DNA from 2 places in the Nocardioides sp. JCM 18999 genome. Region 1 is predicted to be linked to the other one. Evidence: predicted binding sites of a transcription regulator. Region 1 holds the regulator's gene; the other holds the start of a gene.
The links. Region 1 encodes LexA, which represses DNA repair genes until DNA is damaged. Its sites were predicted from a motif close to TCGAACANNTGTTCGA; they were not measured.
Positions count from the first base shown of each region.

Region 2: a site for LexA is predicted at 2,144-2,159, ahead of ACZ5J1_RS05615 (HNH endonuclease signature motif containing protein). Genes of this name have one in related genera too.

Region 1 covers NZ_AP043887.1:2,849,876-2,854,547, forward strand. Annotated here, with positions in the region: gene ACZ5J1_RS14080 (vitamin B12-dependent ribonucleotide reductase) at 1-472, opposite strand, end outside; gene nrdR (transcriptional regulator NrdR) at 641-1,147, opposite strand; gene ACZ5J1_RS14090 (hypothetical protein) at 1,387-1,746, shown strand; gene ACZ5J1_RS14095 (LysM peptidoglycan-binding domain-containing protein) at 1,868-2,224, opposite strand; gene lexA (transcriptional repressor LexA) at 2,454-3,164, shown strand; gene ACZ5J1_RS14105 (alkaline phosphatase D family protein) at 3,247-4,672, shown strand, end outside.
Region 2 covers NZ_AP043887.1:1,170,741-1,175,412, forward strand. Annotated here, with positions in the region: gene ACZ5J1_RS05605 (hypothetical protein) at 1-402, shown strand, start outside; gene ACZ5J1_RS05610 (hypothetical protein) at 437-742, opposite strand; gene ACZ5J1_RS05615 (HNH endonuclease signature motif containing protein) at 775-2,016, opposite strand; gene ACZ5J1_RS05620 (PadR family transcriptional regulator) at 2,252-2,620, shown strand; gene ACZ5J1_RS05625 (permease prefix domain 1-containing protein) at 2,617-3,948, shown strand; gene ACZ5J1_RS05630 (DUF1444 domain-containing protein) at 4,026-4,672, shown strand, end outside.

The sequences.
Region 1 (4,672 bases):
TGAAGCAGGCGCTGACCTGCTGCGGGGACTCGGTGCCGACGTTGAACCAGACGGGGCTGTTGAACGAGAAGTACTGGTTGACCAGCAGCCACTTGAGCTCGCGCTCGAAGAGTTCGGCGTCGGCGTCGCTGGCGAAGTAGCCGTGCTCGACACCGGCGAGGGTGTAGGTGTCGGCGACACGGTCGATGAGCTGCTTGAGGCTCCACTCACGCTTGTCGGTGCCGACCGCGCCACGGAAGTACTTCGTGGTCACGATGGTCGACGCGTTCAGCGACCAGAAGTCGGGGAACTCCACCCCGATCTGCTCGAAGACCGTCTCGCCGGTCTTCCAGTTCTTCTGGACGACGTCGCGACGCTCCCAGTTGATCTCGTCGTAGGGGTGGACACCTTCGGTGCTGAACACCCGGTCGATGGTCAGCCCTGCGGCCGCGTTGCCCGCGTCGCTGGCGGTGTCGATTGAACCCTCGGTCATTCCCGGTTCCCGTCTGTGAATGAGTTGCTGTCGCGTGATGCTGGGGGCGTCGTACGACGTCGTGGTCGTGCTGGTGGTTGGAGCGGTGTTGCTGGTGGTGCTGAAGCTGATGCGCTGGTGAGGCCGGGCAGGTCGCTTCCCCACAACCTGCCCGGCCTGTCCGGGGGCTCAGCCGGGCGGTGCCGGGCTGAGCAGTTCGGCGGCCGGGATGTCGGCGCCGTCGAGCGAGGCGCGCTCGGAGCGAAGCAGCGCGATCTCCTCGGAGAAGTCATCGGCGGACTCGAACTGTCGGTAGACGCTGGCGAAGCGCAGGTAGGCGACCTCGTCGAGCCGCCGCAGCGGCCCCAGGATCGCCATCCCGACCTCGTGCGCCGGAACCTCGGCCGAGCCACTGGTGCGCAGCGCGTCCTCGACCTCCTGGCCGAGGCAGGCCAGCTCGTCCTCGGTGACCGGACGACCCTTGCAGGCCTTCCGGACGCCGGCGATCGCCTTGTCGCGGTTGAACGGCTCCGAGGCGCCGCTGCGCTTGGCGATCGTCAGCTGCATGAGCTCGACGGTCGTGAAGCGCTTCTCGCAGTTCACGCACGTCCGGCGGCGGCGGATCGAGCCGCCGTCGTCGGCGACGCGGGAGTCGAGCACCTTGGTGTCCGTGTGCCGGCAGTAAGGGCAGTGCATCGCGGTCTCGACTCCTTCCTCGGCTCGCTGTTCGTGTGGTCCGACCGCACCCGATCCGGCCCATCCTGTGGAGGAGCCGGTGGATAACTTGTGGACTAGATGTGGAGAACTACATCGTTGTAACTACTAGATGTAGTGGTAACCATAAACCCTCCGTGCCGTCGCACGTCAAGTGAATGCGGCCCTCGGATCGGCGTGTCGCGGGAGCTGACCAGGAATTGGGCAGAATGGCCCATGTGATGGCGGGAGGAAAGCGTGCAGGGGCACGCGAGAAGCGGTCGTTCCCACGTCGCGCACTGGTCCCCGTCGCGGGCAGCATCGTCGCCCTGGGCCTGTGGGGTTACCTGGTCTGGTCGGCGATCGAGGTCGGTTCGCGTGCCCGCGGCGGCGAGTCCGGATCGTGGTGGCTGACCCTCGCCCTGACCCTCGGCGCGATCGCCGCGCTCTTCGTCTGCCTCGCCTTCGCGACCGAGGCGGCCCGAGCGATCGGCTTGATCGCCCCGGCGACGCCCCGGGAGCAGCGGGCACCCCGAGCACCCCGAGCACCCCGGGTGCCGGCGAGCGAGCGCCCCAAGGGCGGCAAGCGCGCAGCGCGCTGACCCCTTCGAAGGCCTCGAGGGGCGTGGCAGCGGTCTTCCCTTCCGCGCCACGCCCCTCGCCTTGCTGATCCCGCCGGGTGGGGTCGAGTCACACGGCGGGACGTCTCTTTTCAGTTGTCGATCAGCGCGACGCCGGCACCCGCAGGGTCTGCCCGACCTGGAGAGATCCACCGGAGAGGTGGTTGAGCTCCTTGATCTGCTGGACCATGTCGCCGGTGTGCCCCTCGACGGCGACCGCCGCTGCGATCTCCCACAGGGTCTCCCCGGGCTCGACCGTGATGGTGGCGAGCGTCTCCGAACGCTCGGTGGCGGTGGAGTTGGCGGCCAGACCGAGACCCAGGCCGAGGGCCGTCACCAGGCCGACACCGAAGACGACGGCTCGCCCACGCCGGGTGAGGCGGACGGTCGAGCGCGGGGCGGTCCGGGTGGCGGGAGCCACGGGACGAAGGTCGATCGGCGACAAGGTGATGGTGGCCATGGGAATCTCCTGGGGAAGTGGAGTGGAACGTGATCTGCGGTGCTGCTGTCTGACTCAGTTCTAGAGATCGCCACCGACAAAACCTGTGCGGCGACCTCCGAGGCGGTTCCGGCGGCCCGATCGATCACACGTTCGATCGAACACGTGTACGAGACTAGATCAGGTGTTCGAACAGATTCAAGCGTGTCATCGAACATTTTTTCGAACAAATGCGGCTACAGTCGCTTCCATGAGCAAGAAGATCGCCGAGCTGCCCGACGGGCCGGCCGACGCCACGGGCCTGACCCCGCGTCAACAGCGCATCCTCGCCACCCTCAAGGACTCCATCGAGCAGCGCGGCTACCCGCCGAGCATGCGTGAGATCGGAGCGGCTGTCGGACTCACCTCCACCAGCTCCGTCGCCCACCAGCTGCGCGTGCTGGAGGAGAAGGGCTACCTCCGCCGCGACCCCCACCGGCCGCGGGCGCTGGAGGTCTTCCTCCCCGAGGTGATGGCGGCCCGCCGGTCCATCTCCGGCGCCGACGACAGCTCGATCGACCAGACGGGCATCGGCGACGCCGCTCCCCCGGCGCAGTACGTCCCGCTCGTCGGGCGGATCGCAGCCGGTGGCCCGATCCTGGCCGAGCAGCACACCGAGTCGGTGATGCCGCTGCCGCGCGAGATCGTCGGCGACGGCGAGCTCTACATGCTCGAGGTCCGCGGCGACTCGATGGTCGACGCCGCCATCTGCGACGGCGACTACGTCGTGGTCCGGTCGCAATCGGTGGCCAACAACGGTGAGATCGTCGCCGCGATGATCGACGGCGAGGCCACCGTGAAGACGTTCCAGCGCAAGGGCGGCCAGGTCTGGCTGATGCCGCACAATGACGCGTACGAGCCGATCGACGGCACCCACGCGACGATCCTCGGCAAGGTCACCGCCGTGCTGCGCAGCCTCTGACCCGTTCGGGCGGCGAAGCCGTCACCGACCGTTCACCTCCGGCCCCGTCACCCGACGGGGCCGGAGTCGTTTGAGCGTCGTGATGTCCTTCGCCCGGTGGAAGCGCACGGTCGGTCCGACCTGGCACTCCGACCTGACCGACTCCCGGATGCCGCGGGCCGCCCGCCGACGGCACCGATGGCTGCACGAGCATCTCGCCTACGACCGCTGGCGGCTGCGCCAGGGCGGCTCCGCCCGCGAGCGCCGGGGACTGCGGCGTCGGATCGACCGCCTGCACACCGAGCTGTCACGGATGCACCGCCGCTACGGTCCGATGACGAGGTCCGGCTCGGCGGCCACCATCCCGCCGCCGAACCCGAACGCCCCCGCCGCCACCCACCGGTTCTTCCAGCACGGCGTCGCCTCCGGAGATCCGCTTCCCGACCGGGTGGTGCTGTGGACCCGCCTGACCCCGACCGCCGACGCCGCCCCCGGCTCCGGGCGGGGCCCCGAGTCCGGGGTGCGGTGGCACGTGGCCACCGACCCGGCGTTCCGGCAGATCGTCCACGCCGGCACCTTCACCACCGGGGCCGGCCGCGACCACACCGTCAAGCTCGACGTCACCGGGCTGCGCCCGGACACGACGTACTACTACCGGTTCGTCTTCCAGGGACCGTGGCGGACGGCGCAGGCCTCCCCCGTGGCCCGCACCCGGACCGCCCCCGCCGTCGGAGCGACCCCGGCGAACCTGCGGTTCGGGGTGGTCAGCTGCGCCAACCTGCAGGCGGGCTGGTTCAGCGCCTACCGGCACCTGGCCGACCGGGACGACCTCGACGTCGTCGTGCACCTGGGTGACTACGTCTACGAGTACGGTCCCGGCGAGTACGGCTACGGACCCGACCAGACCGACGTCCGCACCCACCACCCGGCGCACGAGATGCTGAGCCTGGCCGACTACCGGCAGCGGCACGCCCAGTACAAGCAGGACCCGGACCTCGCCCTGCTCCACCGGAAGTACCCGTTCATCACCACGTGGGACGACCACGAGAGCGCCGACAACTCGTGGCGCACCGGCGCGGTCAACCACGACCCGGCCACCGAGGGCAGCTGGTCGGCGCGGACCGCGGCGGCGGTGCGCTCCTACGACGAGTGGATGCCGATCCGGATGCAGGGCACCGCGACGCTCGGGGACGGCCCGACGGTCTACCGACGGTTCCGGTTCGGCCAGCTCGCCGAGCTCACCATGCTGGACCTGCGCAGCTACCGGGACCAGCAGCCGTCGATCCTCGGGGCGGCCAGCAACGACCCCGACCGCACCCTCACCGGTGCCGCCCAGATGGGGTACCTCAAGGCGGGCCTGTCGCCCACCGCTCCCCAGTGGCGCGTGGTCGGCAACCCGGTCACGATCGCTCCGCTGCAGCTCGCCAGCCTGCCCGCGAACGTGCAGGACCTGCTCAACGGGCTCGGCGCCGGTGCCCAGCTGCCCAACCCCCAGGCGCTCAACACCGACCAGTGGGACGGCTACACCC
Region 2 (4,672 bases), 1.7 Mb from region 1:
CCGCCGCCGGCCACCAATCCCGAGGGCTACGTCGACCCGCCTGCTCGCTGGATGGGCGTCGCGACGACGCTGGACGTGCCCGCCACGATCACGCCGGGGAAGGTCCTTGAGTACGTCGTCACGGTGCGCAACGTCGGCGACCGGTCGATGGATCTCACCCCGTGTCCTGGCTACTTCCAGGAGCTGACGGCTGACCCGGACCTCAACGAGGAGCCCTTGGTCGATGCGAAGTGGCGTCTTCCCTGTGATGACGTCGGTCAGCTCGCGCCCGGCGACGAGCAGCGGTTCGTGATGCACCTCGACGTTCCCGCCGAGGTGCCGGGGAGTGAGCTGTCGCTGCGCTGGGAGCTGCTCGACGCCTGGGACACGGGCGCGCAAGCGTGGTTGCCCGTTCGCGACTGACCGGTAAGCGACAAGCCACCGGCCCGCCCTCCTCCTACTCGCTCGACCACGTCATTGGGTGGTAGGCAACGGTGAAGTCAGGCCCGAGCTCGCCCTGCAGTCGGTCTCGAAGAATGAGGGCACGGCTGTCCCAATCCTCGATGTCGAAACCGGCCAGCCCTGGTTCGGCCTCGCCCCACGACCTCAGGTCGTCGATCAGGTTCTGGCTCAGCAGGAGGAACCCCGCCAAAAACTCGATCTCTTCCGGCATTCGACCATTCACGTCGTCCCACAGCGGCATGCCGGGGCCGTCCCACATGATGCGGACCCTGCGGCCGACGTCCCACTCCTCATGTTCCACGGCTTCATCCAACCCGTCCCAGCGTGGAGCCGTCAGCATCTTCGGGTGAACCGGATCTTCCCGTGGGGGAGGAGCTCGTGGGTGTATCGGGCGTCGTGGAGCCGCTGGTGGTCGTGGTTGCAGACCAGGGCCATGTCCTTGAGGTCGGTCTTGCCGCCTGATTCCCAGGGTTTGAGGTGGTGCATCTCGCACCAGGCGGCGGGGGTGTCGCAGTGCTCGCCCTGGCAGGTCGCGTGGGCGACCATCAGCGCTCGCTTCTGTGCCCGGCTGCCGAGGCGGGCGGAGCGGCCGAGGTCGAGGACCTCGCCCTTGGAGCCGAGGACGGCGGGGATGATCCCGGCGTTGCAGGCGAGCCTTCGGGCCTCCGAAGCGCTGATCAGGCTCGCGCCTTCGGGGCCGAGGACGGTGGCGGTCGCGAGCTCGGTGCGGAGGCTCTCCAGCGTCATCGTGACGATCAGCTCGGTGCTGGTGGAGCCGTGGTCGGGCAGCGTCTTGGGGTCGATCCGTTCCATCAGCTGGCAGAACGCCTGACCGAGCTTGCGGGGGTAAGACAGCTTCCGCCAGACGTCGTCGTCGTTCGGGTCGGCCCCGTCGGCCCCGTCGGCCCCGTCGTGATGCTTCCGCGGGTTGGTGAAGGCGTGCAGGTAGTTCAGCAGCCGGGTGATGGTCAGGTCGGGCGCAACGACGGTTGCCGACGAGGTCCCGTCGCCGCGGCGTCGTGCGGTGAGTCGGGTCTTCTCCCAGGCAGTTCGTTCTTCGTCCTGAAGGGCACGAGCCTCGAGGGCTTCGGCGATCTCAGGGGCGACGACCTCGAGGATCCGGCGTCCGAGGACCCGCAGCTCGCGCGCGTCGTGGGCGGAGGCGAGGTCGACCAGCTGCAGCTCGGCCTGCAGGACGATGGTGGGATCCAGGTCGGTCGGCAGCGCGTCGAGGGCGCGGGTGACGACGTCGGCCTGCGGCACGGTGATGGTGCCCTCGCGCATCGCTTCGGCCACCGACGCTGACCGGTCGAGACGTTCGGCGAAGCGGGTCGCTGCTCGGGCTTGCGAGTGCCCGACGCCGAGTCCGCCAGCGATCCAGGCGGTGACGTCGTGCGCACCGGAGTCGTCATCCACCCCGGCCGGGCCGGCGGCGATCGTGACGCGGGCTTGGAGCTCGGCCACCTGCGAGTTCAGCGCGACCAGCTCGCGCAGCAGTGCGCCGTGCTCAGCGGGGGAGAGGTAGATCGGATCGCGTTCGCCGGCCTCTGACAGCGCCTCGCGGGCGCGAGCCACAGCGGCGACACTCGGGTGCAGGGGTGGGGACGAGACCACGCTCATCAGGCACCTCCAGGCATCGCGACACGTCGACGTACGGCCTTGCGGCCATCCGGGGTCGTCGTCCTGGAGCCTCCATTGTCCCTCGAACTGACGTTCGGGTCAAGGGATTCTTCGAGCGCGGTGGAGAATGTTTCGTTACCTAGAACTGCTAGGCATGAGTTACCTTGCAGTTCTAGGCATAGGAGACGTGATGCGGATCGACAAGGACCTGGTGGCCGCCTCGGCCACACCACTCGTGCTCGGCATCCTCGCCGAGGAGGGTTCCTCCTACGGGTACGCGATCCTCAAGCGCATCCGGGAGTTCTCCGCCGGCGAGCTGGAGTGGACCGACGGGATGCTCTATCCGCTGTTGCACCGGCTCGAGCGCCTCGGCCAGGTGCAGGCCTCCTGGCAGGTCTCGGCGGAGGGACGACGGCGCAAGCACTACGCCCTCACCGACGCGGGGCGCCAGGCTCTCGAGGAACGCCAGAGTCAGTGGGCGGTCGTGAGCTCGGCGCTCGACCGGATCTGGCAGCAGTCGGTCCCATCCGTGCCACTCACCCAGGCGGTGATCGCATGAGCGAGCAGCAGATCGAGCAGTGGCGCGGCTATGTCCAGCGCCGCGCGACCATCACGAGCGACGACGTCGCCGAGCTCGAGGAACACCTCCGCGGCCAGGTCGACGACCTCGTCGCCGCCGGTCTGGCCGACGACGAGGCGTTCCTGATCGCGGTCAAGCGGATGGGCAGCGTCGACGACCTCTCCCGTGAGTTCGCCCGCGAGCACTCCGAGCGGCTCTGGAAGCAGCTCGTCCTCAGCTCCGACGACCCCTCCCGCGGTGGCGCGCCCGACCGGAGCCTGTGGGTCGCGATCCTGCTCGGGATCGGTGCGGCGCTGACGTTGCGCGCCGGGCTGGCGTGGATGGACGAGGGCGTCATCGCGCGGACAGCCTCGGCCCTGGTGCTGCCCTGGCTGGCGGCGTACTTCGTCTGGCGCCGTGACCTCGCGGGACGCACCCTGGCCGTGCTCACCACGGGGTACGTCGCGGTCCTGGTGCTCCTGCTCGTCTACCCGTTCCCGGAGTTCGAGAGCGACACCCTCGACCTCGTCATCATCCACACCCCGGTCCTGCTCTGGCTCCTGATGGGCGTGACGTACGTCGGGGGTGAGTGGCGCTCCGCGCGGCGCCGGATGGACTTCATCCGGTTCACCGGTGAGTGGGCGGTCTACTACTTCCTGATCGCCGCCGGAGGTGGGCTGCTGCTCGCCCTGGCTGCCGGCACGTTCGATGCCGCGGGCATCGATGTCACGACGTTCCTCTTCGAGTGGGTGCTGCCGTGCGGCGCCGCCGGAGCGGTCCTGGTCGCGGCCTGGCTGGTGGAGTCGAAGCAGAACGTGATCGAGAACATCGCGCCCGTTCTGGCGCGGGTCTTCTCGCCGCTGACGATCCTGCTGCTCGGCTCGCTTCTGATCGCGTTCGCCACCAGCGCCGACCTGATCGGCGTCGACCGCGACCTGCTCATTCTGATGACGGTGATCCTCGTCCTGGTCCTCGCCCTGTGGCTGTACGCCGTCTCCGCCCGGCCACCCGAGACCCCGGTCGGTCTCGCCGACTGGCTGCAGGTCGTCCTCGTGGTGACCGCGATCGTGGTCGACCTGGTCGTGATGATGGCGATGGTGGCGCGGATCACCGACCTCGGTCTCACCCCCAACCGCTCGGCGGCGCTCGGGCTCAACCTCGTCCTGCTGATCAACCTCGTCGGGTCGGCGTGGCTCGGCATCGGGTTCGTCCGCCGCCAACGACCCTTCGCCGAGCTGGAGGCGTGGCAGGCCGCCTACCTCCCCGTGTACGCCGCCTGGGCGGGCGTGATCGTGGTCTGCTGGGGTCCGCTCTTCGAGTGGGCCTGAGAGCTGGTCCGCGGCCGCTGACCGAGGCCTGTGGATGACGCCAGCGGCGCTCGAAGAATCCTGTTTCCATCGAAGGCATGACACCTGACGAGGAACGACTACCTGGACTCTCCGCCTCCGACACCCGATGGCTGGTCGAGGAGGCGCAACGCGTGCTTGCCTGCCTCGGCCGTGGCTCGACCGTGCTGGACGGCGTCGCCCTGAAGACCGACGACGGACTGACCGTGGGCCTCGACAACCTCGCCCGGACGATCAGCAGCATGCCGCGCGGAAGGCGTGCGCAGGCGGTCCGTGAACAGCTCACCGCGCTGTGCGCCGCCCGACCCGACGAGCCGCCTGCCGTCGAGGACCTGCGGGTGAAGCTGTGGCCGCAGGCGCGGGCTGACGAGATGCTCCGTTACGAGGCCCTCCACCCGCTGCCCGGACTCGTCGCGGTCCTGGCCGCCAAGGGCGACGGTTGCAGCCGGGAGTTCGGCCAGCTCGACCTGGTCGGCGAGCGCGATCAGGCCTACGACGCCGCGCTGCGCAACATGATCGACCTCCCACGTCCACGCCACACCCGTCGCCGTGTCGATCCGCGGGCACGCAACACGTGGGTCGAGTTCCTCGATGCCCCTGATGCCTACGGTGCGGCGCGGATCGTGGTGCTTCCGGACCTGCTGCGGAGGATGCGGATCGACTTCCCGGCACACGGCGTGCTCGTCTGCGTGCCGACGAAGTTCGA